Regions from separate parts of the Geobacillus sp. B4113_201601 genome, predicted to be linked through region 1. Evidence: riboswitches for the same ligand, from Rfam matches in the RefSeq annotation. Region 1 holds a riboswitch; the other holds the start of a gene.
What was found. A riboswitch is a leader RNA that binds a small molecule or an ion and turns the genes downstream of it on or off. The one in region 1 is predicted to bind thiamine pyrophosphate.

Region 1 (15,523 bases):
CAGCAGTGGCTGCAAAATTATGGTAGTGAAACAGCGCCAGCGATCGAGGAGCGATGATTCCGTACAAAATAGTGCGATTTGATCTGTTTCTCAGTGAGAAAAGCCTGACGAAATCAACTTTTTTGCGCGATGCCGCCGATTTGCTCGTGCCAGTCGTCACCGACCTTATCGTCCTTGCGTGGCTACGTCCTTGTGCCGGAGAACGTTTTAGCGGTCATGAATGGTGAAAAAGATGTTTTTCATTTGGAAAAATGTCTGCTGAAATAAAGACAATTCCGCCGTTCGTCAAGAATAGAATGATATCAGCGGAGCAAAAGGAGGAATGACAGATAGAAATGAACCGTCCGGCTGGATTTTGGAAACGGTTGTTGGCTAACTTGTTGGACGCTATTGTGATCGGCATTCCGATTTCGGTCATCGGCTATTTGATTACGGGCAGTATGGAAACGAACTGGTTTACGACATTGGCCAACTTGCTTTACGCTTTAGTTGTTCCGGCGGTTTGGTATGGCTATACGGTCGGCAAACGGATGATCGGCATCCGAATTGCCAAAGTAAACGGCGGCAAAGTCGGCCTTGGTACGATGTTTTTGCGTTCGTTTGTCGACAGACTTGTGTATTTTGTTACTTTTGGAATGGGACTTATTATCAGTGCGATGATGGTAGCTGCAAGAGAAGACAAACGGTCGATTCACGATTTTATCGCTAGGATGTATGTAACAACAGAAAAAAACGACGGCGTAACCAAGGAAACGAGCGGCTCTCAAATGGGGGCCTGTTTCTTTTTGCTCGCAGAGTTGCGATGCGGGATGAGGACATCGGCGCTGACTCTCAAGAAGCGAAGCCTTGATAAAACGTGTCTTTGCCTCTCAGTCAGTTCCCGCGTCCTTCGAAAGCTGGCGATTTCATCGCGGGTACGGTTTTACCATATTGATCCTGTTTTTCACTCATTCTCCCATTGATGAAAGGAATCAGTGGTTTTTCACCAGCTTTCTAGGAGGCCGGTGATTTCGTACAAAATACCGCCGAGCTCCACCCGTTTCTCAATGAGAGAAACCTCGCAGAATCAGCTTTCTTTTCTGAATGAAAATGACTCTGATCGGTGTGTGACAGCCGTTTTTCACCGTCCTTCTGGCAACGGTGTTCAGTAAATTCATATTTCGTGTGTTTTCGACGGAAATCGGGAGGATTTTTTATTCCAATGTCGAATAAATTGGCTTAGCCATCAATACATATCACGCGCTTGAGAAAAATTTCAAAAAGACAAAAACGTGGTTGTTGGGGGGGCAGAGAGGCTTGAAGCATAAAAATGTTGTTCGGATGATCATTTTTCATTAGTATAATTCTTATATCGGTAAAATTTACATGAACGCGCGACAGCGAATCAATTTCATGCAGTGATCACCATGAAACGACTGACGTGACAAAAGAAGGAGGAGAAATGGTTTGTCGCTAACGAGCTATATCATCCGCACGATGTTTGTTGTCATTCCGGGCACGGCAGCGATTGGCGCGGGGGTCTGCCTAGCGAATGACATTCATGGTGCAGCGCTTGGCTGGACATTGATGGCCACCGTGCTGTTTGGTGCGCTGATCGGTCTGATCTCCGCTTCGCTCAACTACCGGCGGTTTGTTGCGCCGATCGCCGTTATTAACCGCCACTTAGAGAAGATGACGGAGGGGGATTTGACGGCGCGTGTGCCATTGGACCGGGTGCGCCAGCTGCGGCCGATCGCGGCATCGTTAAATTATATGGCGGACGCATGGCAAGAAGTTATGAAAAGCATCCAGCATCATGCCGAGGAAGTCGCGCAATATTCGCAACAGCTTGCCGCTGTCGCCGAACAGACGACAAAAGCTACCGAACAAATCGCGACCACCATGGAAACGATGGCGTCTCATGCCGAAGAGCAGACTAGCGCTGTTCGCGGCACGGCGGCGGCAGTCAATACCATTTCCCGAACGCTCGGCGATGTGGACCGTCGGACAAAAGATGTCACTCATCGGGCTCAGGAAACCGCGGCAAAGGCCGAGTCTGGGGAGCAATCGGTGGAGAAAATGTCGGAGCAAATGCAGTTTATCTACGGTCATGTCCAATCGCTAGGTCAGATCGTCAAAGCGCTTGGCGAACGATCGAACGAGATCGGACAAATTACCGAGGCCATTACGGGCATCGCCTCACAGACGAATTTGTTGGCGCTCAACGCGGCGATCGAGGCGGCGCGCGCTGGTGAGCAAGGGAAAGGATTTGCCGTCGTCGCCGGCGAGGTGAGAAAACTGGCTGAACAATCGGCTCGTTCTGCGCAGCAAATTTCTGAGCTGATCGGCTACATCCAAGAAGAGACGAAGCGGGCCATCGCTTCCACCGAACGGGTCGTCTCGGAAGTGGCGCATGGACTGAATGCTGCCCATGCTTGTGGGGCATCGTTTGCCCATATTCGTGAGGCGGTGGGGCAGGTGAGCGAACAAATCGGACAAGTTTCGCTGGCGCTTGAACAGATGACGGATCATGTCCGTCATGTGGATGAAGCGTTGCAACAGATGACCGATATTGTAGAACAATCGTCCGCCAGCACCGCTAACGTATCGGCGGCAACGCAAGAGCAGATGGCTTCCGTCGAAGAAATCGCTTCTTCGTCGGCATCGTTGGGCCAAATGGCGGACGAGATGCGGACGATGCTGAAGCATTTTTCGGTGTAATTGAAAAAAACATGGATACGAAAGGGGGGGCCAAATCTCGCCCCAGTCGGCAGTGAAAAAAAGATTGCCTGCCGGCTGACGATGCGATAAAATGAAGAAAATGAGCTGTGATCGCGTCATACGCGTAATCTGCTAGGGGAGTCCGAGAGCCGGGCTGAGAAAAGAACGCGGTGAAGTTCTTTGACCCTTTGAACCTGATCTGGGTCATGCCAGCGTAGGGAAGCAGGCAGCGGGAACAGATGGACGTGTCATGTTCGTTTGCCCTTTTGCCTTCGATCAGGTTCCGTTGTCGGAACCTGTTTTTGTTTTGTCTCGTCCTCTCTCTTTCCCTTTTTGATGGTTGCCTTCTTCCAAGCGTGATGGCATGGATCCAGTCGATGAAATCAAAAGAAAGGGGATCCATGCATGGAAAACATCCGCACATTAATGTCATTCCCATCTAGCCGCAAAGTGTATATCGAGGGATCGCGTCCGGACGTGCGCGTGCCGATGCGAGAAATTATGCTGTCGCCGACGAAGACAGCCCACGGCGAAGTGGAAAACGAGCCCGTGCGTGTGTACGACACAACAGGGCCGTATACAGACCCTCATTTTGAGCCAGATATCGAAAAAGGATTGCCACCTCTCCGGCATCGCTGGATCATTGAGCGCGTCGATGTCGAAGAAGTGGAGCCGCGGGCGGTCGCTCCTCGTTCGCTGGCGCTTCCCTTTGCCCGCCGATCTTTGCGCGCGAAGCTAGGAAAAGCGGTGACGCAAATGCATTACGCCAAACGGGGGATCATCACGCCAGAAATGGAGTTTGTCGCGATTCGCGAACGAATCGATCCGGAAATTGTCCGCCAGGAAGTGGCGGCGGGGCGGGCGATCATCCCCGCCAACATCAATCATCCGGAGAGCGAACCGATGATCATCGGCCGCCGCTTCCATGTAAAAATTAACGCCAATATCGGCAACTCGGCTGTTTCGTCATCGATTGACGATGAAGTGGAAAAACTGCTGTGGGCGGTGCGTTGGGGCGCCGATACGGTGATGGATTTATCGACGGGCAAACACATTCATGAAACGCGTGAGTACATTCTCCGCAACTCGCCGGTCCCGGTAGGAACGGTGCCGATTTATCAGGCGCTCGAAAAGGTCGGGGGAGCGCCCGAGAAGCTGACATGGGACGTGTACCGCGAAACGCTGATCGAGCAAGCCGAGCAAGGGGTCGATTACATGACCATTCATGCTGGGGTGCGGCTTCACTACATTCCGCTCACCGCCAGCCGCGTGACCGGCATCGTCTCGCGCGGCGGCTCAATCATTGCGCAATGGTGCTTGGCACATCATCAAGAAAACTTTTTGTATACGCATTTTGAAGATATTTGCCAAATTTTGCGACAGTATGATGTGGCCATTTCGCTCGGAGACGGGCTGCGGCCGGGTTCCATCGCCGATGCGAACGATGACGCGCAGTTTGCCGAACTCAAGACGCTCGGGGAGTTGACGGCCATCGCCTGGAAGCATGACGTGCAAGTGATGATCGAAGGGCCGGGACACATTCCGATGCATAAAATTCGCGAAAATGTCGAGCGGGAGCAGGAAATTTGCCATGGGGCGCCGTTTTATACGTTAGGGCCGCTTGTCACCGACATCGCGCCCGGATATGACCATATTACGTCAGCCATTGGCGCCGCCATCATTGGGGCCTATGGAACGGCGATGCTTTGCTACGTCACGCCGAAAGAGCACTTAGGGCTGCCCAACAAAGAGGATGTGCGTGCCGGGGTGGTCGCTTATAAAATCGCCGCCCATGCCGCTGATCTGGCGAAAGGACATCCGGCCGCCCAGCAGCGCGACGATGCGCTCTCAAAGGCGCGCTTTGAGTTTCGGTGGAACGACCAATTCCATTTATCGCTTGACCCGGAGCGCGCCCGTGAATACCATGACGAAACTTTACCGGCTGCCGCGGCGAAAACCGCCCACTTTTGTTCGATGTGTGGGCCGAAATTTTGCTCGATGAGCATTTCTCATGAGCTGCAGCGGAAAATGAAAGAAGACGGCATGCAAGCGAAAGCGAAGGAATTTGTTCAGAAGGGCGCTTCTCTGTATCAATGACAAGTCCAGTCAGGACGGACGAACGTATGAAAGCGCGGAAGCCCGCCAGTTGGGTAAGGATATACAATTATACAGAAAATATAGAATAAAAATATATTTACAAATTGTTTTTTATCTGTTATGATAATGACATAAGAGGTAAATTTCTAGTCATAACATAATTTATTTGTGAAGGGAAAACTGCGCAGTCTATTGCAGCGCCTTCGCCGGCGTTTCGCTTCCATAGACAGCGGCCAGTTGCGTCATCGAACGATAGATGGTGCTGGCCGCTTCTTTTTATGGACCAACGACGAAATGCAAGACTTTTCGAAGCGCCTCCGAATTTGTATGGTCGAGCACGTTATTTTTGGGAGCGTTTTCTAAAAAGTGCCGGACTGACGCCGATGTTCATCCCTGAATGGGGGCAAAACGTTGCCCATGCAACATTTCTGTGAAAATGTCGAACTGGCGCGGGATGTTCAACCCCGGATGGAAGGCAAAACGTTGCCCATGCAACATTTCTGTGAAAATGTCGAACTGGCGCGGGATGTTCAACCCCGGATGGAAGGCAAAACGTTGCTCATGCAACATTTCTGTGAAAATGCCGGACCGGCGCGGGATGTTCAACCCTGGGTGGGGCGCGCTGCCTATGGAACAGCCGAACTGGCGTGAGATTTTCATCCCTAGGTGGGGCAGATCGCGTTGCCCATGGAACGTTTCTTTGAGAATTGGGAGATGTCAGTCAGTGCGGGCGGGATCAGGAATGGGCATGTGAGCAGTGAGTGGGCGCATACACTGAAACGAAGGGGCATGAGGAGGGAGGGGATTGACTTTGTTTTCCGATCTTGTGGAGACGATGCCGCCTTATTTGTTTTCCCGTTTTCAACAGAAAAAAGAGGAGCTGGTGAAGCAAGGGGTCGATGTCATTGATTTAGGGATCGGCGCTCCCGATTTGCCGCCGCCCTCCTTTGTCATCGAGGTGTTGAAAAAAGAGCTCGAGGCGCCGGAACATTATACGTATTCGCCGTATGGCGGCTGCAAGGAATATCGGGAGGCGGTCGCCCGGTTTTATGAACGGGAATACGGGGGCGTGCTCGATCCAGAAACGGAAGTGCTCGCTTTGATCGGCTCGAAGGAAGGGATCGTTCATCTGTTGCAAGCGGTTCTGAAGCCGGGAGAGCTTGTGCTTGTGCCGGATCCCGGTTATCCCGTTTATCGAACGGCGGTTCATTTTGCCCGCGGGCGGAGCCGGGCGCTGCCCTTGGATGCTCAAAACGGTTACGCGCCTCAGTTTGCTGCGCTTTCTCCCGACGTGTATGATGAGGCGAAGCTGATGCTCCTCAACTATCCAAGCAATCCGACCGCGGCCGTGGCCGAGATCGGCGTGTTTTCCGAGGCCGTTTCCCTCGCGCGCCGGCATCGGCTGTTCATTGCCCATGACGCCGCGTATTCATTGGTGACGTTCGCCGGGTTTCAGTCACCGAGCATTTTGCAGGTGGACGGGGCGAAAGAGGTAGCGGTCGAATTTGGCTCATTGTCGAAAAGCTATAACATGGCGGGCTGCCGCATCGGGTATGTGGTGGGAAACCGCCACCTAATTCGAGCGCTTTCGGTCATCAAAAGCAACATCGACACATGTCAATTCATTCCCATTCAAAAAGCGGCCGCTGCTGCGCTGACGAACGGGCAGGCTTTTGCGAAAGCGAACAGTTTGGTTTATGAAGCGCGCATGAACAGGATGGTGGAAGGGCTTCGCGAACTCGGCTTGAACGTGCAGCGTCCGAAGGCGACTTTTTTCCTATGGGTTCCCGTTCCCACAGGGTACTCATCCGAATCATTTGCCACCCAACTGCTCGATGATGCGGGGATTATCGTCACACCGGGAACGGCGTTTGGCCCGGCCGGAGAAGGGTACGTCCGCGTTTCGCTCTCGGCGCCGATTGAGCGGCTCGAGCAAGCATTGGAGCGGTGGAAACGAGTGAATGGGGGGGCGCTGGCGCCATGAAACGAACGATCCGAAACGTGACGGTGGCCAAGGTCATCGTGGAATGTCTAAAACAGGAACAGATCCGCCATGTGTTTGGCGTGCCCGGGGAAAGCTACTTGCCGTTGCTTGACGCCATTTATGAAGAGCCGTCGATTGAGTTCATTTCCGCCCGCCATGAGGGAGGAGCGTCGTTTATGGCGGAAGGGTATGCGAAAGCGGCGCGGACATGCGGCGTCGTCTTAGCAACAAGGGCGGTCGGCGCCGCCAATTTGGCGATCGGCGTCCATACGGCTAGACAAGATTCCACGCCGATGGTCGTATTTTTAGGGCAAGTGGACAGCCGCTTTCTTGGCCGGGAAGGTTTTCAAGAGGTTGATTTGGAGGCGTTTTTTCGCCCGCTCGCGAAATGGACGGTCGAAATTCGCGACGCCGAACGAGTGCCGGAGCTGGTGCAGCGCGCGTTTCGCACCGCGAAGACGGGCAGACCCGGTCCGGTTGTCGTTTCGCTGCCGGAGGATGTGCTTTGGCAAACCGTCCCGGAAGCTGTGATGGCTTCCACCCAAGTGCCGAAGCCGGCTCCGCGCCACGAGGACGTTCGGGAAGTCGAAGCTTGGCTGACGCGCGCCAAGCGGCCGCTCGTCATCGCCGGCGGAGGTGTCAAGTGGGCGGGCGCGGAGCCGCTGCTGCGGTTATGGGCTGAAACGTATTCGTTGCCGGTGATGGCAGCGTTCCGTCGCCATGACGTATTTCCCCATGATCACCCGTGCTACGTCGGGCATCTCGGCTTGGGAGCGCCAGAAGCGGTGAGGGAGACAGCGGAGCAGGCCGATGTAGTGATTGCGCTCGGAACACGGTTATCGGAAGTGACTACGCAAGACTACTGTGTACCGTCTGCTAATCAGACGCTCATTCATATTGACTTGGACAGCGATGGGTTTGGAAAAGTGCGCGCGCCGGACGTGGCCATTTGGGCCGACTGTCGGGAAGCGCTATCCCGCCTGCTGACGATTGCGGTGCGGCCGAGCTGGCAAGAATGGGTGGCAAAACGGCGGGAGCAGTATGAACAAACCGCAACGCTGCCAGAAAAACCGCGCAATGTGTATGAAGCGGCCATGGCAAGTTTCGCGCGCCATTTGCCGAACAACGCTGTTTTCACAAACGACGCAGGGAATTTTGCCGGCTGGCTTCACACGTTTTTCCCGTTTGGCGAAGGCCATACGTATATCGGACCGACGTCCGGAGCCATGGGATACGGCATGCCGGCGGCCATAGGCGCCAAACTGGCATTGCCCGACCGAACGGTTGTGTCGCTGTCGGGAGACGGCGGATTTATGATGACGATGCAAGAGTTGGAAACAGCTGTCCGGTATGACATTCCGATCATCTCCGTCGTATTTAACAACCGCATGTACGGGACGATTCGCATGCATCAAGAACTGCGGTTTCCGGGTCGGGTCATCGGAACGGAGTTGGGGAGCGTTCCGTTTGCCCGCTTGGCGGAATGTTTGAATGGGCTTGGCTTCCAAGTGCAGACGGAACAGCAGTTCACAGAGGCGCTGTGCGCGGCGCTGGCGGCCAAACGCCCGACGGTCATTGAAGTGCTGGCTGATCCCGATTGTCTTTCGGTCTCGACGACGATGCAGGAGCTGCGGGCGCGGCAATCGCTGTGACCGCGGACGGCAGTCGTTTTGTTGGGAACGGTGATTGTTCCAAAAAATATTCACCGTTGCCAATGTTGATGTGCCGGTTGGATGGTTCGAAAAAGGAGGCGGCCGCAAAGGTGCTCCCGGCCACGGAGCCGGGAAATGCCGCGATCCGGCTCCATCATTCCATTGCGCGAAAATGGGGGGAGTAGGCGATGAACATTCAAAACTATATCAATGGAAAATGGAAAGAACCGAGCACTGGGCGGTGGGCGCCGGTGATCAATCCAGCGACAGGGGAAACCATCGCCAAGGCGCCGATGTCAGGGGCCCAAGATATCGATGAGGCGGTTCAGGCAGCCAAGGAAGCGCAAAAACGATGGGCGCTCGTGCCGGCGCCGAAACGCGCGGAAATTTTGTATCGAGTCGGGACGCTGCTTCAAGAGCGGAAAGAGGCGCTGGCTCGGCTGTTGACGATGGAAATGGGCAAAGTGATTGAGGAAGCGCGCGGCGAAGTGCAAGAAGGCATCGATATGGCGTTTTACATGGCGGGGGAAGGGCGGCGGTTGTTCGGCGACACGACGCCATCGGAGTTGAAAGATAAATTCGCCATGAGCGTTCGGGTGCCAGTCGGGGTAGTCGGTATCATCACGCCGTGGAATTTCCCAATCGCGATCGCTACTTGGAAGTCGTTCCCTGCCCTTGTGGCTGGCAATGCGGTCGTGTGGAAGCCGGCGCTGGAAACGCCAATTATGGCGCAGGAGTTGGCGCGCATTTTTGCAGAAGCGGGTTTGCCGCCGGGAGTGTTTCATGTCGTCCATGGCGACGGGCCGACAGCTGGCAATGCGCTCGTCGAACATCCGGATGTCAAGGTCATCTCGTTTACCGGCTCGAATGAAGTCGGGCGGATGATTGCGGAAACATGCGGACGGCTGTTGAAAAAAGTTTCGCTTGAAATGGGCGGGAAAAACGCGGTGATCGTCATGGATGACGCCGACTTGTCGCTAGCGGTCGACGGCATTATTTGGAGCGCCTTTGGCACCTCGGGGCAGCGGTGCACCGCGTGCAGCCGGGTCATTGTCCATGAGCGGGTGAAACAGGAGCTTGAGCGGCGTCTGCTTGAAGCCGTGAACACATTGAAAATCGGCAACGGGCTCGATGAAACGGTCAAGGTAGGGCCGGTCATCCATGAAGAAGCGCTGCAAAAAATCGACCGCTACGTGCGCATTGGCGTAGAAGAAGGGGCGAAGCTGCTTGTGGGCGGCTATATATTGCGTGAAGGCGACTATGCGCGCGGCTTCTACTACGCACCGACGATTTTCACCGATGTCACGCCGAAGATGCGCATCGCCCGCGAAGAAATTTTCGGCCCGGTCGTGTCGATCCTTTCCGTCCGCAGTTTGGACGAAGCGATCGATGTCAACAACAGCGTCGATTATGGGCTGTCAAGCGCGATTTTCACGCGCGATGTCAATAACGTGTTTCGGGCCATGCGCGATTTGGACACCGGCATTGTGTACGTCAACGCCGGCACCACGGGTGCGGAGATTCATTTGCCGTTTGGCGGTACGAAAGGGACGGGCAACGGTCATCGCGACTCCGGCGTCGCCGCGCTTGACGTGTTCACCGAGTGGCGGAGCATTTATGTCGATTTCAGCGGCAGACTGCAGCGGGCGCAAATTGATACGGCTGACTGAACCGGGCTGCCATCGGCGCGGAACGGAAAAACGGCGGCCGACGGGGAGGACGGGTAGCCAAAGGAAGGGCATCTGCGGCAAAAGGGAAGAGCGTCTAGAAGGCCGGTGAAAACCGCTGATTCCTTTCATTAATGGGGGAATGAGCAAAAACAGGACCCGATGTAACAAGGTTTTTCGAAATGAGAAATAACATTGTAAAGCCGTATCCGCGAGTAAATCACCAGCCTCCTAGAAGGTCGGTGAAAAACCGATGTCACACACCAATCGGAGGCATTTTCATTCCAAAAAGAAAGCTGATTCTGCGAGGTTTCTCTCATTGAGAAATGGGTGGAAGTCAGCGGTATTTTGCACGAAATCACCAGCCTTCTAGAACGCGAGCGCATGATCAACAATCGGTGACAGGAGGGAGAAACGATGAAAGTGCTCGTGCTTGGCGCAGGGTTGATGGGAAAGGAAGCAGCGCGTGATTTAGTGCAAAGCGAAGCGGTGGAAGCCGTCACCTTGGCGGATGTCGATCGAACGAAAGCGGAGCGAGCCGCGCGGCAACTCCAATCGGAAAAACTTTCGGCAGTACAAGCGGATGCCGGCGATCAGCAACAGCTGTCCGCTTTGATGAAAAAGCATGATGTGGTGGTCAATGCGCTGTTTTATCGGTTTAATGAAACCGTGGCGAAAACAGCGATCGCCTCCGGTGTTCACTCGGTCGATTTAGGGGGGCATATCGGCCATATTACCGACCGCGTGTTGGAGCTCCATGATCAAGCCCAGGCAGCGGGGGTGACGATCATTCCTGACCTAGGTGTCGCTCCCGGCATGATTAATATTTTGTCCGGCTATGGAGCGAGCCAACTCGATGAAGTCGAATCGATTCAGCTGTATGTCGGCGGCATTCCCGTCCATCCCGATCCACCGCTCGAGTACAACCATGTGTTTTCGTTGGAAGGGCTTCTTGATCATTACACCGATCCGTCTTTGATCATCCGCGACGGCAAGGTGCAGGAAGTTCCGTCCCTTTCAGAGATCGAGCCGATTTATTTTGAACGGTTTGGGCCGCTTGAAGCGTTTCATACTTCAGGAGGAACATCGACGCTGTCGCGCTCGTTTCCGAACTTGAAGCGGCTTGAGTATAAAACGATCCGCTATCGCGGCCACGCGGAAAAATTCAAACTCCTCGTTGACTTGAACTTGACGCGCAACGATTTTGAAGTGGAGATCGGCGGGCGCCCAATCAAGCCGCGCGACGTGCTGCTGGCCGTCTTGACGCCGCTTCTTGATTTAAAAGGGAAAGACGATGTCGTCTTGCTTCGGGTGATCGTCGGCGGGCGGAAAGAAGGAAAGGAAACGGTGCTCGAATATGAGACGGTGACATTCAACGACCGCGAAAACAACGTGACGGCGATGGCGCGGACGACAGCGTACACGATTTCCGCTGTCGCCCAACTGATCGGCCGCGGCATCATCCAAAAGCGCGGCGTCTATCCGCCTGAACAAATCGTTCCAGGGGATGTGTATATTGAGGAGATGAAGCGGCGCGGAGTGATGATTCGCGAGAAGAAAACAGATCGCTAGAGAAGAACGCACCAAACGAAAACCACCCCACCCCGTTTTCAGCTGCGAAACGGGGGTGGGGTGGCGGTGCTGATCGCGCCGCTATGCGCGGCGGTTAGGCGGCTTTCGTTTCCGACGGCTCGCCTTTGCGCCAAGCTAGGAAAAGAAAGGCGGCCAGCGCCGGCGCCATGGCGACCATAAACGGGGCTTTGACGGACAAAGCGTGGCCGATGACGCCGGACAGTACCGGGGCGATGGCCGCCCCCATCCAGCGGACGAAGTTGTACATGCCGGAAGTGACGCCACGTTCGTACGGCGAACTTTCCATTACGTAGCTTGTGAACAAGGCGTTGTTTACGCCGGATACAAGCCCTGACAAAATGATCAAGACGATCGTCAGCCACGTTGGTTGGGCGACGGCCAACAGCAGCAGCAACACCGCAAACAGCAATAAGCTGTACGGCAGTAGATGTTTCGGTTCATGTCTTTCCTCCAGCCGATGAGCCAGCACCGCCGAACCGTAGGCGAGGCAAAGCCCCCAGCCGAAGAAGACGAGGCCGATTTGAATGGCCGATAAGTGAATGATAAGCGGCGAATACGCTAGAACAACGAAAAAGCCGTAATAGTAAAGCATACCGCCTACCGCTCCTTTCAAAAACGGCGGAAAAGCGAGCAGACGCCGCATTTCTTGCCACCCGGCCGCCTTTTTTGGTTTTCCTTTATTCGGATCGTACACAAACAAGGCGACAAGCAAAAAGGCGATAAAAATGAGCACGCTCGTGCCGAGAAACGGGTAGCGCCATGAATGTTGGCCAAGCAGCCCGCCGATGAGCGGACCGCCGGCCATCCCGAGGCCGATCGCCGCCTCATACAAGCCGACAGCCGTGCTCGCCTGCGGTGTTAAGGCGATCAACAAGGTCATGGCGGTCGCAAAAAATGTCGCATTGCCAAGCCCCCACCCGGCGCGGAAGAGGGATAATTGGGGGATGTTCGCCGCAAAGCCGCACAATAATGAGAACATCGTGACAAGGCCAAGTCCGATCACCATCATTTGTTTATCGCCGACGCGGCTGACGATGAGACCAACCGGAATCATCATGACGGCCATCGTAAAAATGTAGGCGGTAAACAGCATTTCCACTTGCCAGTGGGTTGCGCCGATGCTTTCGGCAATGACCGGTAAAATCGGATCGACCACCCCGATGCCCATAAACGCCAAAAATGCAGCGGCAACGGTGATCCACCGCGCCCGTGTTTGTCTTCCTTCGTCCATTATTCTTCTCTCCCTTCCTGCAAAATCGTGTTGACTCGCTGTTCCATTTGTTTCAACTCTTGTTTGAGTGTTTCCATTTTCTTCATCTTTTCGTCCAGCATGGCGATTTGTTGGCGCAGTCCGGCAGCGATTTGTTCGAGTTCGCGCCGTTTTTCATGATCGGCAGTCTGAAGGAGTTCGGCCCGGTGCGCGGCGATTTTTTCTTTTAAGGATAAAAAGTGTTGGAGCTCCTGAAGGGAAAAGCCAAGCACTTCGCGGGCGGCGATAATTTGTTTCAGCTGTTCGATCTCCTCCTCGGTATAAAGGCGCGTACCGCCGTCGCTCCGCGCTGGCGGTTTGATCAAACCAATTTCTTCGTAATAGCGAATCGTGCGTTTCGTCAAGCCGGTTGCTTTGGCGACGTCGTCAATTTTCAATCGTTTCATGATGGGGCCCTCGCTTTCGTTGCATCATGACCAACCGCGTTTTTCACAAATATAACATTAACGTGAACGTTATATTTTTGTCAATAGGACTTTGGAATGGGAGGGAAAAACCGTGGTTTTCGCGGCTGTACAAATTCAATAAGAGGGTGTCGCCGAAAGAACGGGACACCCTCTTTCACCTGATATGCGATGATTGTACACGGAATGTATGAGGTTGGCGATTGACTCGGGCAACCGCTTCCCGGAATCATTTCTCAAGTAGAAAAACTTGTTGCATCGGCCTCTATAAGGTTGGTGATTTCGTGCAAAATACTGCTCATTCCATTCGTTTCTCAATTTGAGAAACCTTGCAGAATCAGCTTTTCCGTGAAAATGCCGAACTGTCGCGAGATTTTCATGTCTGGGTGGAGGGTCGATCGCCGCCCATGGATCTTTTCTGAATGAACATGCCGCTGATTCGTGTGTGACAGCGGTTTTTCACCGGCCTTTATGTTCGCGCGTTCCATCGGTAAACAGCGATTTTTTACCGGCCTTCTATCAAGGCAAACGACTTTCGGGGCCAGCCTCCGCCGATAACCGCTTCTACGATGGCTGAGCGTTCTTGGCCGACTCTTTGTGCCGCCGGCTGCTTGGGGCGATGTCAGCTGGAAATGGCGCTAGCGCGTCACGCTCGTTTTGCTGGCTTTGAGCACTTCTTTGACCGCCGCTTCAATTTCTTGATAGCTTGTGCAGCGGCAAATGTTCGACTCGAGCCATTCTTGAATCATCGCGTCATCGGCGTCCGGATGCCGGTCGATGAGCGCCTGAGCGTTCATGATGAAGCCCGGCGTGCAGTAGCCGCACTGAAAAGCGAAGTGGCGGACGAAGGCCTGCTGTATAGGAGCATCATCGAGCCCTTCGATCGTCGTGATCGGTTTGCCGACCGTTTCGATCGCCAGCATCATGCATGATTTGATCGGCGTGCCGTTGACGAGGACGGTGCAGGCGCCGCAGTCCCCGTTTAGACACCCCGGTTTGGCACCGGTCAGCCCGAGGTGATCGCGCAAAACAAACAGCAGCGTCTCCGCTTGGCGGACGACGACGGTTCGTTGCTCGCCGTTAATGTGCAACACAAGCTCCCGTTTTGTCGGTTCTTCCATCGTGCAGTGCACCTCCCGTCTAAGAGGCTGGTGATTTCATCGGGAATACGGCTTTAGACTGTCATTTTTCAATGAGAAAACCCTTGTTGCATCGCCTCTGCTTTTCGCCCCCGCATTGAGCAAGGGAATCAGCCGTTTTTCACCGCCCTCCTAGGGGGCCGGTGATTTACTCGCACAAACGCTTCTCAGAATCGTTTCTCAAGTAGAAAAACTGGTTGCACTATGTTCAAGCATTCCATCATCGATCAAGGCAAACAACGATTTTTCACCGCCCTCCTAGGGGCCGGTGATTATATCGTGTATACCGCTTCCTGGCATCGTTTCTCAAATAGAAAAGCCTTGCAACACTGCACACTTTTATTCATCGACCAAAGGAAACCAATGTTTTTCACCAGCCTTCTAGATGGATTCCCCTAACTCGCGAAGCGCATCTTCCAACAGTTGGGCGGCGACAAACAGACGGTAGTCTGCCGATCCTTCAATATCATGCAAAATCGGGCGCGGGAAGGCGGCGATTGCCGCTTGGATCCGTTCGCCAATCGGGCGGTTCCTGTCGTTGAGGTGCGCCTCGACGTCAGCCGAGCGAAACGGAAACGGGCAGATGCCGCTGAAAGCGACGCGAACGGCCTCGTCTTGTTTCAGCGCTGCAATCGTCACCAGCGGGTAGCCGACTTCACCTTGTTTGCGGCGCTTGCGATGGAAATGGGGCAGGGTGGCGGTGGCGCGGTCAACCTTGAACTGGACGACAAACTCACCGCGGCCCAGCTGCAGCTGTTGATGAAATAAATCATTGATGCGGGCTTGACGGATGTCGGCTGGCCCGGCGATGACGATGTCTGCTTCTGCAACGAGCAGCGCAGTCGCTATTTCACGATAAAAAATTTGCCCGCATAAGTTGCCGCCGAGTGTAATTTGGTTGCGCGCCGTCCGATCGGCGATTTCTTTGGCCACCTTTGTCAACAAAGGGAACGGATTCGTTTCTTCGAGCACGGTGAGCGCCAGCGCCGCCCCGAGCACGAGAGGATCCCCGTCGGC
Region 2 (15,523 bases), on a different contig from region 1:
GTGCTTATAGCGGGAAAACACCGTTTTCGCCTCACCATCGGCGATAATTTGACCATCGCGCCCCAGCAAAATGATACGGTCAATAAAATCGAGCACATGGTCAATTTTATGTTCGACGATGATGACCGTCTTCTCCCGACCGACTTGTTTGACCGTTTGCCACACCGCTTTCGTTCCTTCGTCGTCAAGCAAAGCCGTCGGTTCGTCCAAAAACAGCACATCCGGCTCCAGCGCCAATACAGACGCCAAAGCAAGACGCTGTTTCATTCCTCCCGAAAGCGTATGAATGTCGGTGTGCGGCGCAATGGCCAAGCCGACTTGATCCAACAGCGCGTGAATGCGCTCCGGCATCTGCTCGCGCGGCACGTTTCGATTTTCCAAGGCAAACGCGATCTCCTCATCCGCATACGGCATACAAAACTGAGCATCTGGGTCTTGAAACACGTACCCCCAGCGTTCCGGCCGCTCGAGACGCTCGGCTTTCATCGGCACGTCAATCGAATTGGGAATAAGGCCGGCCATCACTTGCAATAGCGTGGATTTGCCGCATCCCGACGGGCCAAGGAGGAGCACTTTCTCCCCTTGAGCGATCGAAAGCGACAAATCGCAAAACAACAGCCCGGCGCGCCCGGGAAATTTCAGGCGCAGCCGCTCGATCGATACCGCTTCTTTCATCTTTCTTCGCCGCCTTATCGATTCAATGCGTCATAGTCGTCTTGGGAAGCCGGCCGCCACATTTGCGTCACCCCGGTTTTCTCAAGCGCCTTGGCCAACGAGACAGCGAACGCGCCGGCAATCACGATGGCACCGATAAAGCGCGCCAGCAAAAAGAGCGCCATGTTCCATGGGGCGAGCGCGTCAATGTAGCCTTTGTAAAAGTCCATGATGAGCGAACCGGCCGTCGCGCCGACCGCGCTTAGCGAGACGACGAACACGTCAAACCGCCGATAGCGGAACGCCGCAAACACAAGCTCGGCAAACAACCCTTGAACAAATCCATAAATGAGCACTTCAAGCCCCCACTGCGACCCCATGATCAGCTCACCGGACGAAGCCGCCGTTTCGGCAAGCAGCGCCACCCCGGGCTTGCGGATGAGCAAATAGGCGAGCGATGAGGCGATAAACCACATCCCATACATCAATTGATCGGCATGGAAGCCAAACACTTTCACCATATCGTACAGCGGCCCCCATACTTTGTAAATCACCCCGAACACAATCGCAATCACAATCGTTGTTAAAATGTCGGCCAGCTTCAACCCTTTTGCCTTCCGTTCCATCTCAATGTCCCTCCTTTGTTCGTTTTGCCCACGTCAACGGCTTGCCGCCAGCCGCGCGGACGGCCAGCGTTCGAGCCGGTACGCCATGTCCCAAAATTCATACTCATATTCGCTGCTGATTAAGAAATGCTGCTCCATCCGGGAGCGCTCCTCCTCGGTGACCGCCTCAGCGATGGCATCCAAGCGCGCGATCTGTTCTTCGACAAGCGAACGGAACCAGTCGGAACTGTATGTGCCAATCCATTTTTCATAAATCGGATCGTTCGGCTGGCACGTTTTTAAGCGTTCACCGATTTCATAGTACAGCCAATAGCAAGGCAAAATGGCGGCGATGACATCGCCTAAGTGCCCTTCGTACGCCGCCCGGTACATATGCGAAGTATACGCGTACGCCGTCGGCGCGGGAACGAATGCCGCCCGCTCCGCTTCCGTAATGTTAAGCAGCTCGGCGAACGTTTCATGCAGCGACAACTCCGCCTCGCAGGTGCTCTGCGCGTGATGGGCGAGCCGGGCGGTCGCGGCCAGATCCGGCGCCTTGGCAGCTCCGAGCGCCTGCACACGGGCAAAATGGCGCAAGTAATACGCATCTTGCATCACATAATAACGGAATTTTTCACGCTCAAGCGTTCCTTGGCCGAGCTCCTGAACGAACGGATGGCAAAAGCTCGCCTGCCAGATCGGGTCGGCCGCTGCGCGCACTCGCTTGGCAAAAGACATGGTTTCTCCCCCTTTTTCATCGAAATAAAAACGCCGCTTCCTTTACGGATCGGCGTAAAGAAAGCGGCGTGGGCTCACCGTTTGGCTAGGCAAAAAGGACATAGCCCGCCTTCGTGCAGCTCCTCCACTTCCCTACGCTGGCATTACCCAGATCAGGTGCTAAGGGTCTCAAAGGCACACTTTGATCTCAGCCTTTCTAAAGGCCCCCCTAGTGGATCGCAATGATGCTATTTCCTTGTTTACATTTATCATATCACGGCCGTTCCCGTTGTCAACCGTTTTTTCCGGCCAACGTTGCGTCGGCCACCGCCATTCGCTATGATAAAAGCGCAACGATTGACTACCGGATAGGAGTGAACAGAGTGGCAAACGTCATTTTGAAACGGCAGCGAAAAAAACGGCTTGAACAAGGCCATCCATGGATTTTCCAAAGCGAAGTCGACCGCATCGAAGGCGACATCACGCCGGGCGACTTCGTGGACGTTTATAACCACCAAGGCTATTGGCTGGCGAAAGGGTACATCAACCCCGCCTCGCAAATCATCGTCCGTGTGCTGACGCAAAACCCCGATGACGAATTGAATGAGCGCTTTTTTGTCGAGCGCATTCGCCAAGCGTGGGCGTATCGTGAGCGGATGATCCCCGGCGTTCGCTCCTGCCGCGCCATCTACGGCGAAGCCGATTTTCTGCCGGGGCTGATCGTCGACAAATACGAAGAAATCCTTGTCGTGCAAATATTGACGCTTGGAATGGAGCGGCGCAAAGACTGGATTTTACGCGGCTTGCTGGAAGTGTTTTCCCCCAAAGCCGTCTATTTGCGCAACGATGTGTCCGTTCGCGAGCTTGAAGGGCTCAAACAAGAAAAAGGCTTTTGGTATCAACAAGCGGAAACCGAGGTCGTGATCGAAGAAAACGGCGTTCAATACATCGTCGATATTGAAAACGGCCAAAAAACCGGCTTTTTCTTCGATCAGCGGCAAAACCGCGCCGCGCTCCGCCCGCTGATCGGCCCGGAGACGACCGTGCTCGATTGCTTCACCCATACCGGGTCGTTCATGTTGAACGCCTGCCTGTACGGCGCGAAACATGCCACCGCTGTCGATATTTCCGAACACGCCATCGAGACGGCGAAACGCAACGCCGCCTTAAACGGCTTTACAAACATCGACTTTGTCGTCGCCAACGCCTTCGACTATTTGCGCGAATCCGTGCGCGCCGGCCGACAGTGGGATGTCGTCATCATCGACCCGCCCGCGTTCGCCAAATCGGCCTATGCCGTTCCAAAGGCGCTGCGCGGCTATAAGGATATTAATTTAAACGGGCTCAAACTCGTCAAAGACGGCGGCTTTTTTGTCACTTCGAGCTGCTCATACCACGTCCGCCCGCACCTGTTTCAAGAGATGGTCGCCGCTGCGGCGTTTGACGCCAAAAAAGTGCTCCGCCAAGTCTATTGGGGCGGCGCCGGCTACGATCATCCAAAACTGCTCGCCGCTGAAGAAGGAGATTATTTAAAATTCGCTATTTACGAAGTCCGCTCCCGGCGATAACGATATCAGTGCCATTTTGTTTTTCGCAGCATCGTTCGCTCTTCTTGTCACCGTGCCTGCTTGTCAGGTGATCAAGACGGGACATGGAGAGCGGAATTTCTTTATTACGAACAATAACCATGGCCTTCTCCGAAACGAGCTTCCTGCTCATAGCCCAGCTCACAGGCTGAGCACAGGGGTTTAGGGGAAACGAGGCAGCACCTAGAAGACTGGTGATTTAGTGCAAAATACTACTGATTCCATCCGTTTCTCAATTAGAGAAGCCTTGCAAAATCAAGTTTCTTTTCTGAATGAACATGCCGCCGATTCGTGTGTGACAGCAATTTTTCACCGGCCTTCTAGAAGGCTGATGATTTAAGGGGGCAAGCCGCTGATCAAACCCGTTTCTCAAATGGATCAGCCTAGTCGCATCAGGAGCGCCTTTCATGCTCAAGAGAAACAACCGTTTTTCACCAGCCTCCTAGAAGCCGTTGCTCCCCTCGGCGCCCCTTCCCTACGCCTTGTTTCCTTGGCGCGGCGGAAACGGCTGCTCTTTGCGCAGCACGGCTAAATAAACGAACATCGAAACGAGCACGGAACAAGCCGCTGATAAGTAAATGGCCGGATAACCAAACCAATGGCTGATCTGGCCGAACACCATCGCCCCAATGCCAACTCCTAAATCAAAAAACGAGAAAAACGTCGCGTTCGCCATCCCTTTCCGATGAACAGGCGCCCGCTCCACCGACCACGCCTGCAGCCCCGGCTGCACCATGCCAAACCCAAAACCGTACAGCACCGCCGCAGCCAATAACGCCCATTCCCCCGGCAGCCAAGCGAGCAGCAGCATCGCCAACAAAATGAGCCCGGCACCGGGGAGAAAGACAGCCCGATGCCCTTTCCGGTCATACCACTGACCGGCGAACGTCCGCGTCACCATTAAAGCGAGCGCGTAAAGCAAAAAATATAGCTGCAAGCCGCCGATGTCTTTTTGCGCCGTATACAAAGGCAAAAAGGAAGCGATGCCGCCAAAGGTCACCGTTAAAAAGAAAAGCAGCACGGATGGAATCAAAGCCGTCTTTTCGTAAAGATCCCATTTGCTTTCCTTTTGGCCATGCTTGGCCTCCGCTTTTTTATATGTAATCGCCGCGGCAAACGCCAAAGAAGCCACACCAAGCGCCGCACAAATCAGAAATAAGCGGTTGAACGGAATAGAGGCCGCCAACGCAAGTCCAAGCGACGGGCCAAAGGCGAGGGCAATATTTCCCGACAGCCCGTAATACCCCATCCCTTCCCCGCGGCGGCTCGCCGGAATGATATCGGTCGCTACCGTGCCGGATGCCGTTGTCGAAAACCCCCAGCCAATTCCTTGGATCACCCGCATGAAAAAGAGAAAGAAAATGCTCGAGATCAGACTGTAGGATCCGACAGAAATGACAAAAATGAGCAATCCGAGCAAAAACACAAACCGTCGTCCTTTCGTCTCCAGTGCATGGCCAGCGAAAGGCCGAACGACGAGCGCCGAAAAAGTAAAAATCCCAACAACGAGGCCAATGAGCTGATCATTGCCACCTAAATGCTCGACAAAAAGCGGGATGGTCGGCAGCGTCATTTGAAATCCGAGGAAAACAAAAAAGTTGGCGAGGCAAATGAACAGGAAATTGCGCGTCCAAATTTTCTCTTTCTGCTCCGTCACCACCGGTTGTTGTTGCGCACCCATATCTCTCCCCTTCCTATCTTTCGTATCCCTCAATATTTGTCAGTATAACATACTGGATGCGTTTGTGTAAGCGAAATGATCGATTCCTTTCTGTTTTCAAAAAAGGCGGAGAAAAACCGCACTTCCCCTGATCGCCATCGGGAAGCGTGTGAAAAATGAAGCCGATGCCATAAGGGATTTCCGCTTGAAAAACGATGCGGGGAACGTGTATGCGCTCGAAGATCACAGCCTTCTAAAAAGGCGAAAAAAAGCTTCCCTGCTTGATCAAGGAGGAACATAGGAAAAGTAGAACCGATGTGACCAATCTTTTCGATTGGCGAAACGATATTGCCAAGCGCCCCGTTCCTTAACATCCCCGTTCTCCGAAAAACAAAAAGGATCTGTGGAAAACCAGATCCTAAACAACGGCTAAACGTATAAAGGCCGCTCCATCCTAGGACGAAAGGTGCCTAAAAACAGATCCTAAACAACGGCTAAACCGTTGATCCGAACCCATTACGTTTCCTTGCTTGCCACTGCAGGTGCCGGCCGCAAACGCCTCGCAACGCTTTGAATCCAACGAACCAAAATGAGGCCTCCGTTCCTTCGACCGCAGCGGCGTTTTACCATCCTTTCCGTTGGCGCAACGCCAAAATTTGCGCCGTATGATGCTTGCCATGCCATGCATACAACGCCGTCAATACGTAAAGCGGCATCTCCTTCGCCGCTCCTTCCGGCCGAACGGTGCGGTGAAAATCGGCTTCGGTCATCGCTTCCAGCAGCGCTGCCCACCGAGCGTGAAGACCGTCAAGCAATACGAGCGAAGGTTCGATAGCCAGCGAGCGCGCCTCCGCCGTTTTAGCCCATTCGCTTTCGGCAAATGGTTTTACCAGCGGGTGTTCCTCCGTCAGCCCCCATTTCGTGCGCAAAAACGCGTTCATGCTCGCGTCGGCCAAATGGTGAACGACTTGGGCGATCGTCCACCCGCCGTCGCGGTAGGGAGTGTTCAACTGCTCTTCATTCAATCCGCTCACCGCCTCCCGCAAAGCACCGGGGTGTTCACGGATCGCTTTGATCCACTCTTCTACCTCTTGGCCGCAAAATGCCGCCGGCGGTTGAAACGTTCCGATAGGATAACGGATCGGGTCGATGGTCGTCATCTTTCTCCTCTCCTTTCTATGAGGCCGGTGATTTAAGGAAACAGGCCGCTTACCAGCCTCGTTTCTCAAATAGAAAAGCCCTGTCGCATCCGGATCGCCTTTCACACGCTCCCCCATGTTCAAGAGAAACAACCGTTTTTCACCAGCCTTATAGACATCCATTCGACGCCGACCGAACCAATTCCTTCTCATTCTTTCCAGAGATAAACCCGCGCTTCATACGGCTTCATCATAAAACGAGTGGCGTTTTTATGCGGCCGAACCGGATAATTGCTCAGCGCCAAATGGTCCGATTGGAGGCGAATCGGGTCATAACGATACAGAGCCGGCCGCTCCGACAAGTTGACAATGACAAGCGCTCGCTCGCTCCCAAGCGTCCTTGTATATGCATAAATCGAACGGTGATGTTCCAGCAGCAAATCGTACGTTCCGTAAACAAGCAGTTCATGTTGTTTACGAAGCTCGATCATTCGCCGGTAAAACGACCAGACCGAATGGGGATCGCGCCGTTCGGCTTCGACATTGATCGTCCGATAATTATCATTCACCTGAATCCACGGGGTTCCCGTGGTGAATCCAGCGTTCGGCTCGGCAGACCATTGCATCGGTGTGCGTGAATTGTCGCGACCTGTTTTCCAAATCGTGCGCATGATCTCGTCATGCGCGCGCCCCTTGGCCCGCTCCAGTTCATACATCCGCAAAATCGCGACATCACGATAATCGTGAATATGAGGAAACTGAACATTGGTCATGCCAATTTCTTGGCCTTGATAAATGAACGGCGTTCCTTGCATGAAAAAGTACAGCGCGCCGAGCGCCTTCGCGCTTTCCGCCCAATACTCGCGGTCATTCCCCCATGTCGACACGGAGCGGGGCACATCGTGATTTTCCAAAAAGAGCGCATTCCAGCCCCGGTTTTCCAGCCCTTTTTGCCACTTCGTCAATGTTCGCTTCAACCGCCGAACATCGATCGATCCATCATCCTGGCGTTGCCATAACCCTAAATGTTCGAACTGAAAAATCATATTGAACACACCATGCTCTTCTCCGACCCATTGTTCGGCTTCCTCGACCGTCACGCCGTTCGCCTCCCCGACGGTCATTACATCGTAACGTGCAAACGTTTGCTCCGTGAGCTCTCGCAAATAGTCCATAATTCCCGGCTGATTCATATGGCCGGCAAACGACGGCACGTATTTCAGCCCTTTCGGATTCGGCAAATCGGGAAGCCCTGGTTTTTTCTTAATATGGGAAATGGCATCGACGCGGAAGCCATCGATCCCTTTCTCCAACCACCAGTTGACCATATCATACAGCGCCCGGCGCACCTCATCGTTTTCCCAATTCAAATCCGGCTGCTTGACATCGAAAATGTGCAAATAATACTGTCCCGTTTGTTCATCGTATTGCCATGCCGAGCCGCCGAAGATGCTCTCCCAATTATTCGGCTCGCGCCCGTCTTTGCCGTCGCGCCAAATATACCAATCGCGCTTCGGACTGTTCCGCGATGAGCGCGATTCGATGAACCACGGGTGCTCATCGCTCGTATGGTTGATGACCAAATCCAAAATGATTTTCAACCCGCGCCGATGGGCTTCGGCGAGCAGCTCATCAAAGTCGGCCATCGTTCCGAATTCATCCATAATCGCTTGATAATCGCTAATATCATATCCATTATCGGCATTCGGCGAGCGGTAAATCGGGCAAATCCAAATAATGTCGACCCCAAGCTCGACAAGATAATCGAGCTTCTCAATGATGCCGCGAAGATCGCCAATGCCGTCGCCGTTGGAATCCATAAAACTGCGCGGATAAATTTGATAGGCGACACCCTCTTTCCACCACGTTTTCTTCAAGGCTGCTCCTCCTTTGTGCACACGTTTTCACTATTAACTGTACAACACATCTCCGCCGTGCACAACTCTCTTTTCCAAAAAAACAGCCGCTTGGCCGAGAGCAGACCGACTCGCGCCAAGCGGACGGCGTTTTCCCATTTCATCGCCGAGCAGCCAAGCGTTCCTCATAAAGCAAAGCCCGCCAAGGACGTTCTCACGCCCGAAGACCGCCCATAACGACTCCATATGAGCGATGCCATTTAGGAGCGGCAACACCATCGTCCCCTCTCCGACATACGGTTTGGCATCAGCGATCGCGCCGGTCAAATGATAGGCTTTGCTTGCAAACACGACAACGTCAAACGGTCCATCGTCCTCCCCCGCAACGATCAGTTTGGGCCTCAACACGGCGTCACCGTGCACGCTACGGATGACAAGCCCCCGTTCTTCCAACTCTCGTTTTCTCCTCTCGCGAACAAGAAAGGCAACATCCACCCCTTTTTCCAGCAGCCGTCCGCCGAAATAGCCGCCGACAGCCCCCGCTCCAACAACGAGAACGCGCATCGTATCCCTCACTCCTTCCTTCCCCAAGCGATCTCGTAGCCTGCCGCACGTCCATGGAAACGCCATGACCGTTGTCAAGAAGAAAAAAGGAAGAAGGGGACGTGCCTCTTCTTCCTTCGAGGCCGCTAGCAGCAGCGCGACACTTTGCCGCCTTTGGCATTGTAGCGCGCCTCTTGCGCCTCGCAGAAAAACTCTTTTCGCGACTTGATCGGCTCGCCAGGATGATGGGTTTTCATATGTTCGACATATTTTTCATAGCTCGGCACGCCGACAAGCAAATCTAGAAACTGGCGGCGATAAGCCAAAACGTTTTTCAGCCATTTAGGCATAGTGCTTCGCTCCCTCTCCGTCGCGCGGCACGTACGGCGCTTCTTTGAGCGGCACGTGTTTGTTTTGCAGCACCTTGATCCAAACATTGAGCGCGGAAATCAGCATAGCAATGACAACGAGCATGAAAATCGCGCACAATGTCGCATCAATGTAGTCGTTCATAATAATTTGCCGCATTTGCGCCTCATTCGTTGCCGGCGCTAACATTTTGCCTTGGCTCAAGCTGTCTTGGAACAGTTTCGCATGCGACAAGAAACCAATTTTGACATTTTCATGGAACAGTTTTTGATACCCGGCCGTCAGCGTGACGACAAGCAGCCACGTCGTCGGCACGAGCGTCACCCAGACATACGCTTTTTTCCCCATTTTAAACAGCACCGTCGTAGCAAACAGCAAAGCGATGCCGGCCAACATTTGGTTGGCGATGCCAAACAGCGGCCAGAGCGTGTTGATGCCGCCGAGTGGGTCGACGACGCCTTGGTACAGGAAGTAACCCCACGCCAGTACGCAAAGGGTCGTGGCGATCAAGTTCGAGACGAGCGAATCCGTTTTGCCGAGCGGTTTGTAGAACGTCCCCATAATGTCTTGGATCATGAAACGGCCGACGCGCGTGCCAGCGTCAATGGTCGTCAAGATGAACAGCGCTTCGAACAAAATCGCAAAGTGGTACCAGAACGCCATGAGCGTCTTGCCGCCGATGACGCTTGATAAAATGTGCGCCATCCCGATCGCCAACGTCGGCGCCCCGCCCGTGCGCGACAACACCGTTTGCTCGCCGACGTCTTTCGCCAGCTGCGCAAGCATATCCGGCGTGACGGTGAATCCCCATGACGATACCACTTTTGCCGCCTGCGCCACATCGGTTCCGATCACAGCCGCCGGGCTGTTGATGGCAAAATAGGCTCCCGGCGTCAAGACGCAAGCTGCCACCATCGCCATCACCGCCACGAACGACTCCATCAGCATCGCGCCGTAGCCGATCGGGCGCGCATGGCTTTCCCGCTCAATCATCTTCGGCGTTGTGCCGGACGACACGAGCGCGTGGAATCCAGACACCGCGCCGCAAGCGATCGTAATGAACAAGAACGGGAACAGATTGCCGGCAAACACCGGTCCGGTGCCATCGATAAATTTCGTCACTGCCGGCATTTGCAAATCCGGCATCACAACGAAAATGCCGAGCGCCAGACCAATGATCGTGCCAATTTTCAAAAACGTGCTCAAATAGTCGCGCGGCGCCAACAAGAGCCACACCGGCAAAGCCGAGGCAACAAAGCCATAAATGATCATTAAGATGGCGATCGTTTCCCCTTTTAACGTGAACATGGCGGAAAGCGTCGGATGCTCCGCGACATATTGCCCCGCTACAATCGATACAATGAGCAGCACAAATCCACCAAGCGATGCCTCCGCGACGCGTCCCGGACGGATGAAGCGCATGTAAATGCCCATCAAAATCGCAATCGGAATCGTCGCAGCGATCGTAAACATCCCCCACGGGCTTCCGACAAGCGCTTTCACAACCACGAGCGCCAACACCGCCAATAAAATAATCATAATGCCCAAAATGCCAAACGCAGCGATAAGCCCCGTGACCGGCCCCATTTCTTCCTTAATCATTTCGCCGAGCGACTTCCCGTTGCGGCGCATCGAAGCAAACAAAATGACAAAGTCTTGCACCGCTCCGCCAAGAACGACGCCAATGACAATCCAAAGCGTTCCCGGCAAATACCCCATCTGCGCGGCCAAAATCGGCCCGACAAGCGGCCCGGCGCCGGCGATGGCGGCGAAGTGATGCCCGAACAACACCCATTTGTTGGTCGGAACATAGTCTTTTCCGTCATTGAACACTTCCGCCGGCGTTTTCCGGCTATCATCGAGACCAAACACGTTGCGGGCGATAAACCGGCTGTAAAAGCGATAGGCGACCGCATACGTACAAACGGCAGCGACAATCAGCCACATGGCGTTGACCGATTCGCCGCGGCTTAAAGCCAAAATGGCGAACCCTACGGCCCCTAGAACCGAAGTCAGGCCCCATAACAAAATCGATTTCAGCCCCTTCACACGTTTTCCCCCTTTGATGCAATTAAAATTCTCCCCATTCTCATTATATTCATTATTCTGAAAAATTGGAAGAAGTTTTTCCCGTACACATGACCTATTTGGCCTAATAGGCAAGGATCTTCATTCCACTATTGCAAAAAAGCATAAAATAGAAAAGGAAAGCGAAAAATGTAATTGCGCGCCTCTGGACTGATCCTTCTGCTTTCGCTCGCTCTTCCTTGTTCTGCTTCATCGCGAAACAACCAACGCAGCGGTCACAAAACATTATTTTAGCAAAGGGTCGAGAAAGTGAAAGCCATCGAAGCATTGTTATGGAGCATCGCCTTGCCCGGTTTCGGGCAACTGTTAAACAAAAAGTATGTCAAAGGAATCGCCATGATTTTTTTAGAGCTGCTCATTAACACGCAATCGCGGTTTAACGAAGCCATTCGGCTCAGCTTTTTAGGGCGCACCAATGAAGCGGCGGCCATGGTTGACATCGGCTGGCTCATGTTTTATCCTTGCTTGTACTTTTTTGCGATGTGGGACGCGTTTAAGGATGCCGGCGGCGGCCAAACACCGTATTCGTTTTTGCCGTTTGTTTTCTCCGCTTACTTTGTGACCGTCGGTTTAATGTATTCGTTCGATGTCAAAGTTGCGGGCATCTTTTTCGGGCCGATTTGGCTGCCCATTTTATCAGTCATTCCTGGATGGGCCGTTGGACGATTGCTGCAAGTCGTTCTGTTGAAATGGTGGCGGCCGTCTACTCGATAATCGCTCCATCAGAAAAGCCGCCAATCATTCGTTGGCGGCTTTGGGCTGCGGTTCTTTGGCAGTTTTTTGTTTTTTCCACGTTCCAAAGGCAATGACAGCGACAACGACGAGCAACTCAAACCCGTATTTGATCACAGGGTTGGCAAAGTACTCTTTCAAAAACGGCTCGCCAACGATCATTTTCGCCGCCGTCCAAGCAAGGACACCAGCGCCGATCGTAATGATGATCGGGAAGCGCTCAATCCATTTTAAAATGAGCGTACTGCCCCACACCATGATCGGAACAGAAATGAGCAGCCCAAGGACAACAAGGAGAAAACTTCCATGAGCGGCACCGGCGACCGCCAACACGTTATCAAGCCCCATCAACGCATCGGCGATAATGATCGTGCGGATCGCCCCCCATAAACTTCCCCCGGCTTCGACATCGTCGTGGCTTTTTCCCTCGATCAGCAGCTTATACGCGATCCAGACAAGCAGCACACCACCGACTAGCAAAAGGCCCGGAATTTTCAACAGCCAGAGGACAAACATCGTCGCCAACGCCCGAATGACGACGGCGCCGGCCGTCCCCCACACCACCGCCTTCTTCTGTTGGTGCTTCGGCAAATTGCGGGCCGCGAGTCCGATGACAATCGCATTATCTCCTGCCAGCAAAAGGTCAATGATGATAATCGACAGCAACGCGGCCCAAAACTCAGGTGAAACCCATTCCATCTGTATCCTTCCTCCCCTACAATTGATATTTTTCTCTTAAGGAAGCAGGAGCGATCGCGATGATGCGCTGCAAAACGAACAGCAAAACAGTGAAATCATCGATCCAACCCACTACTGCTAGCCAATCGGGAATGAGGTCAAACGGCAGCGCCACATACAACAGCAGCAGGCCGATGGAAAACACTTTTTTTCGTCTCGGCACTTCGCGCGACGTAAAAAACTCCACCAAAAACGGAAGAAACCGACGGATTCGAACCATTAAGCGAAGCCGCTTCCAAACGTTGCGCATTCCATCCCCTCCATCTCTTTCTTTTCGGAGCAACTCCCCGTCCATTTTCGTTTACGATTATCTTCCCCCTTTCGTTTCCGTCCATGAAAAAAGACCTTTACCATGGCTGGTAAAGGTCTTAAACAAAAACAGACCTTTACCGCCGCAGGTAAAGGTCTCGCTAACAACGTCACCGTTGCCAACAAAGCCGAGGGCGGGAACTGCGCCCTGAACTGACGACTTCGCTGTTAAAGCTACTCCCCTTTAACAAAACGATATCGCGTTGTCTAATTTTATCATAATCAATATTGATACGACCTGTCAATCCATTTGTGCCGAAACATCACACAAAAAGGCGATGTTTCCGCACCGATCAAGCGCCAACATGGCGATGTGCGTTTGCCGCCCCCGTTTGTCGCCTTACTGCCCAGCGGTGAATTTCAGCCCTATCATCCCGATGAGAATCAATAATAAAAAGAGGATCCGCGGCGCGTTGACAGGTTCATCCGCTAGTGTGGGCGATCGGCGGCAAACTATGCATGAACGAAAAAATGGTATTTACTCGTTTACGTGCCCATCTTTCAAACCAGCCCAAAACGCAGCAACGATCGACAGGGCGACGATGATCATCGGCGCATACATGAGCAAAAATGTCTCCATCATCCTTTCCCTCCTTCCCATTTTCCTTTCACGTATGCCTTGTTAAACAAAAAGAGACGCATAAGCAAATAAAGTGACGGAATTAACAACAATAGACCGGCAAGAAACGCAACGATCAACGCCATAGCCATCGTCTCATTCGTAAACCCGTCATAAATGGTCAAATACGGGTATAGCAAATACGGATAATGTGAAATGCCATAGGCGTAAAAGGCGAACGCGTATTGAAACAACAACGCAATAAACGCCCAGCCGAATCGCCGTTGCCGCCAAAGGAGCCAAACGGTCATGACAAAAAACAAAAAGGAAATGACCAGCATCCACGCCACGTTCCATAGGTTGGCGTAATGTTCGGGATTATGGTAGCGGAGCTGATAAATAATGAGCAGCGCTGACAACATTGTCGGCCCGCTCCAAAGAAGAGCGTAGCGGCGCAACAGCGCTCGCGCTCGTTCATCCTTGGCCGCGTCCGCATAATACGTTAAGAAAACGGCAGAAATGTAAAGAACGCTCGTCACGCTTAACAGCACAATGCTCCATGACAACGGGCTTGCAAACAGCTTCCCATAATTAAGCGCAACACCTGAAGCGCCTGCCTCTACAAACCCGCCTTCGGAAATCGTCAACACGATAGACAGCGAGGCCGGGATCAACAGCCCTGTCAATCCATAAGCGATTAAATACCAGTTCCGTTCCGTCCCCCCATACGTATGAAACGCGTAGTACGAGCCGCGAATAGCTAACAAAATGATCGAGATGCTCGCCGGGACAAGCAAAATAGAACCGTAATAATACGCCGTTTTCGGAAAAAAGCCGACCATGCCGACAAAGAAAAAGACAAGAAAGACGTTCGTCACTTCCCAGACAGGGGAAAGATAGCGCTGAATGATGCGGTGCAAAAGATGCTGTTTGTTTGCCCAATGACTATAGGCGCTAAAAAACCCAGCCCCGAAATCAATCGAAGCAACGAGAATGTACCCGAACAAAAACAGCCATAACACCGAGATGCCAATGACTTCGAGCGTCATGGCGCCACCTCCCCGTTATTGGCCCGCTCTGCCAGCTCCCGCTCAACCGGGTTGCGGCGGAACATACGGACGAGCACTGTTGCGCTTGCAATCACCAACACGGTATACAAAAGGCAAAACAACACAAGCATCGTATCAACATGCGCAGACGATGTCGCTCCTTCCGCCGTTTTCATATAGCCGCGCAAAATCCACGGCTGCCGCCCGACTTCCGCTAAGTACCATCCCGCCTCAATCGCGACCATCGCCAGTGGCCCTCCCGCCACCAGCAGTCCAAAAAACCATTTTTTCACTGTCCATTTCCAGCGAAACATCGATCCGAGCCAATAAGCGGCTGCGACCACCATTAAAAACACCCCGATCGTGACCATCACATCGAATAAATAATGAATGGATAGCGGCGGACGCTCATCTTCCGGAATATCATTCAACCCAGTCACAACCGCCGCGGGATGGTTATGAGCCAAAATGCTAAGGGCGTATGGAATTTTCAAGGCATATTTCACTTCCCCGTCTTCTCCAAGCGCACCGAACAGGATCAACGGCGCATGGGAGCCCGTTTCAAAATGCCATTCGGCGGCCGCCAGCTTTTCCGGCTGGTATTCGGCTAAAAATTTGCCCGATAAGTCACCAACCAATGCACTGGCTACCGAAAAAATAAACGCCGTTTTCATCGTTAAATGAAGCGCCTTGCGATGATAAATGTGACGATTGCCTTTCCATAAATGCCAAGCGGCGAGCGAAGCAAGCACGAATGCTGACGTCATATACGCCGTCGCCAGCACATGGGCGACTTTCGTCGGCATCGCTGGGTTGAACATCGCCGCGATCGGATCGATGTTGACAAGCTCGCCGTTTTTCACCTCAAACCCTTGCGGCGTATTCATAAAGGCATTCACCATCGTAATAAACATCGCTG

Region 2: linked by a shared signal. The riboswitch ahead of tenA (thiaminase II) and the one ahead of thiC (phosphomethylpyrimidine synthase ThiC) in region 1 are both predicted to bind thiamine pyrophosphate.

Annotation. Positions count from the first base shown of each region.
Region 1 covers NZ_LQYX01000046.1:16,388-31,910, reverse strand. The annotation lists partial or broken gene B4113_RS07225 (PP2C family protein-serine/threonine phosphatase) at 1-26, shown strand, start outside; gene B4113_RS19840 (hypothetical protein) at 54-227, shown strand; partial or broken gene B4113_RS07220 (RDD family protein) at 336-731, shown strand; gene B4113_RS07215 (methyl-accepting chemotaxis protein) at 1,447-2,700, shown strand; TPP riboswitch at 2,825-2,938, shown strand; gene thiC (phosphomethylpyrimidine synthase ThiC) at 3,106-4,797, shown strand; gene B4113_RS07205 (hypothetical protein) at 5,209-5,448, shown strand; gene B4113_RS07200 (aminotransferase class I/II-fold pyridoxal phosphate-dependent enzyme) at 5,603-6,781, shown strand; gene B4113_RS07195 (thiamine pyrophosphate-binding protein) at 6,778-8,433, shown strand; gene B4113_RS07185 (aldehyde dehydrogenase family protein) at 8,622-10,103, shown strand; gene B4113_RS07180 (saccharopine dehydrogenase family protein) at 10,518-11,672, shown strand; gene B4113_RS07175 (MFS transporter) at 11,767-12,924, opposite strand; gene B4113_RS07170 (MerR family transcriptional regulator) at 12,924-13,349, opposite strand; gene B4113_RS07165 ((2Fe-2S)-binding protein) at 14,006-14,488, opposite strand; gene B4113_RS07160 (xanthine dehydrogenase family protein subunit M) at 14,888-15,523, opposite strand, start outside.
Region 2 covers NZ_LQYX01000035.1:161,362-176,884, forward strand. The annotation lists gene B4113_RS05320 (ABC transporter ATP-binding protein) at 1-675, opposite strand, end outside; gene B4113_RS05325 (ECF transporter S component) at 690-1,280, opposite strand; gene tenA (thiaminase II) at 1,314-1,997, opposite strand; TPP riboswitch at 2,110-2,217, opposite strand; gene B4113_RS05335 (class I SAM-dependent rRNA methyltransferase) at 2,360-3,544, shown strand; gene B4113_RS05340 (MFS transporter) at 4,038-5,243, opposite strand; gene B4113_RS05345 (YfiT family bacillithiol transferase) at 5,846-6,382, opposite strand; gene B4113_RS05350 (alpha-glucosidase) at 6,571-8,238, opposite strand; partial or broken gene B4113_RS05355 (2-dehydropantoate 2-reductase N-terminal domain-containing protein) at 8,404-8,781, opposite strand; gene B4113_RS05360 (YbdD/YjiX family protein) at 8,907-9,110, opposite strand; gene B4113_RS05365 (carbon starvation CstA family protein) at 9,103-11,178, opposite strand; gene B4113_RS05370 (hypothetical protein) at 11,467-11,931, shown strand; gene B4113_RS05375 (TerC family protein) at 11,956-12,648, opposite strand; gene B4113_RS05380 (YkvA family protein) at 12,665-12,937, opposite strand; gene B4113_RS05385 (cytochrome d ubiquinol oxidase subunit II) at 13,576-14,604, opposite strand; gene B4113_RS05390 (cytochrome ubiquinol oxidase subunit I) at 14,601-15,523, opposite strand, start outside.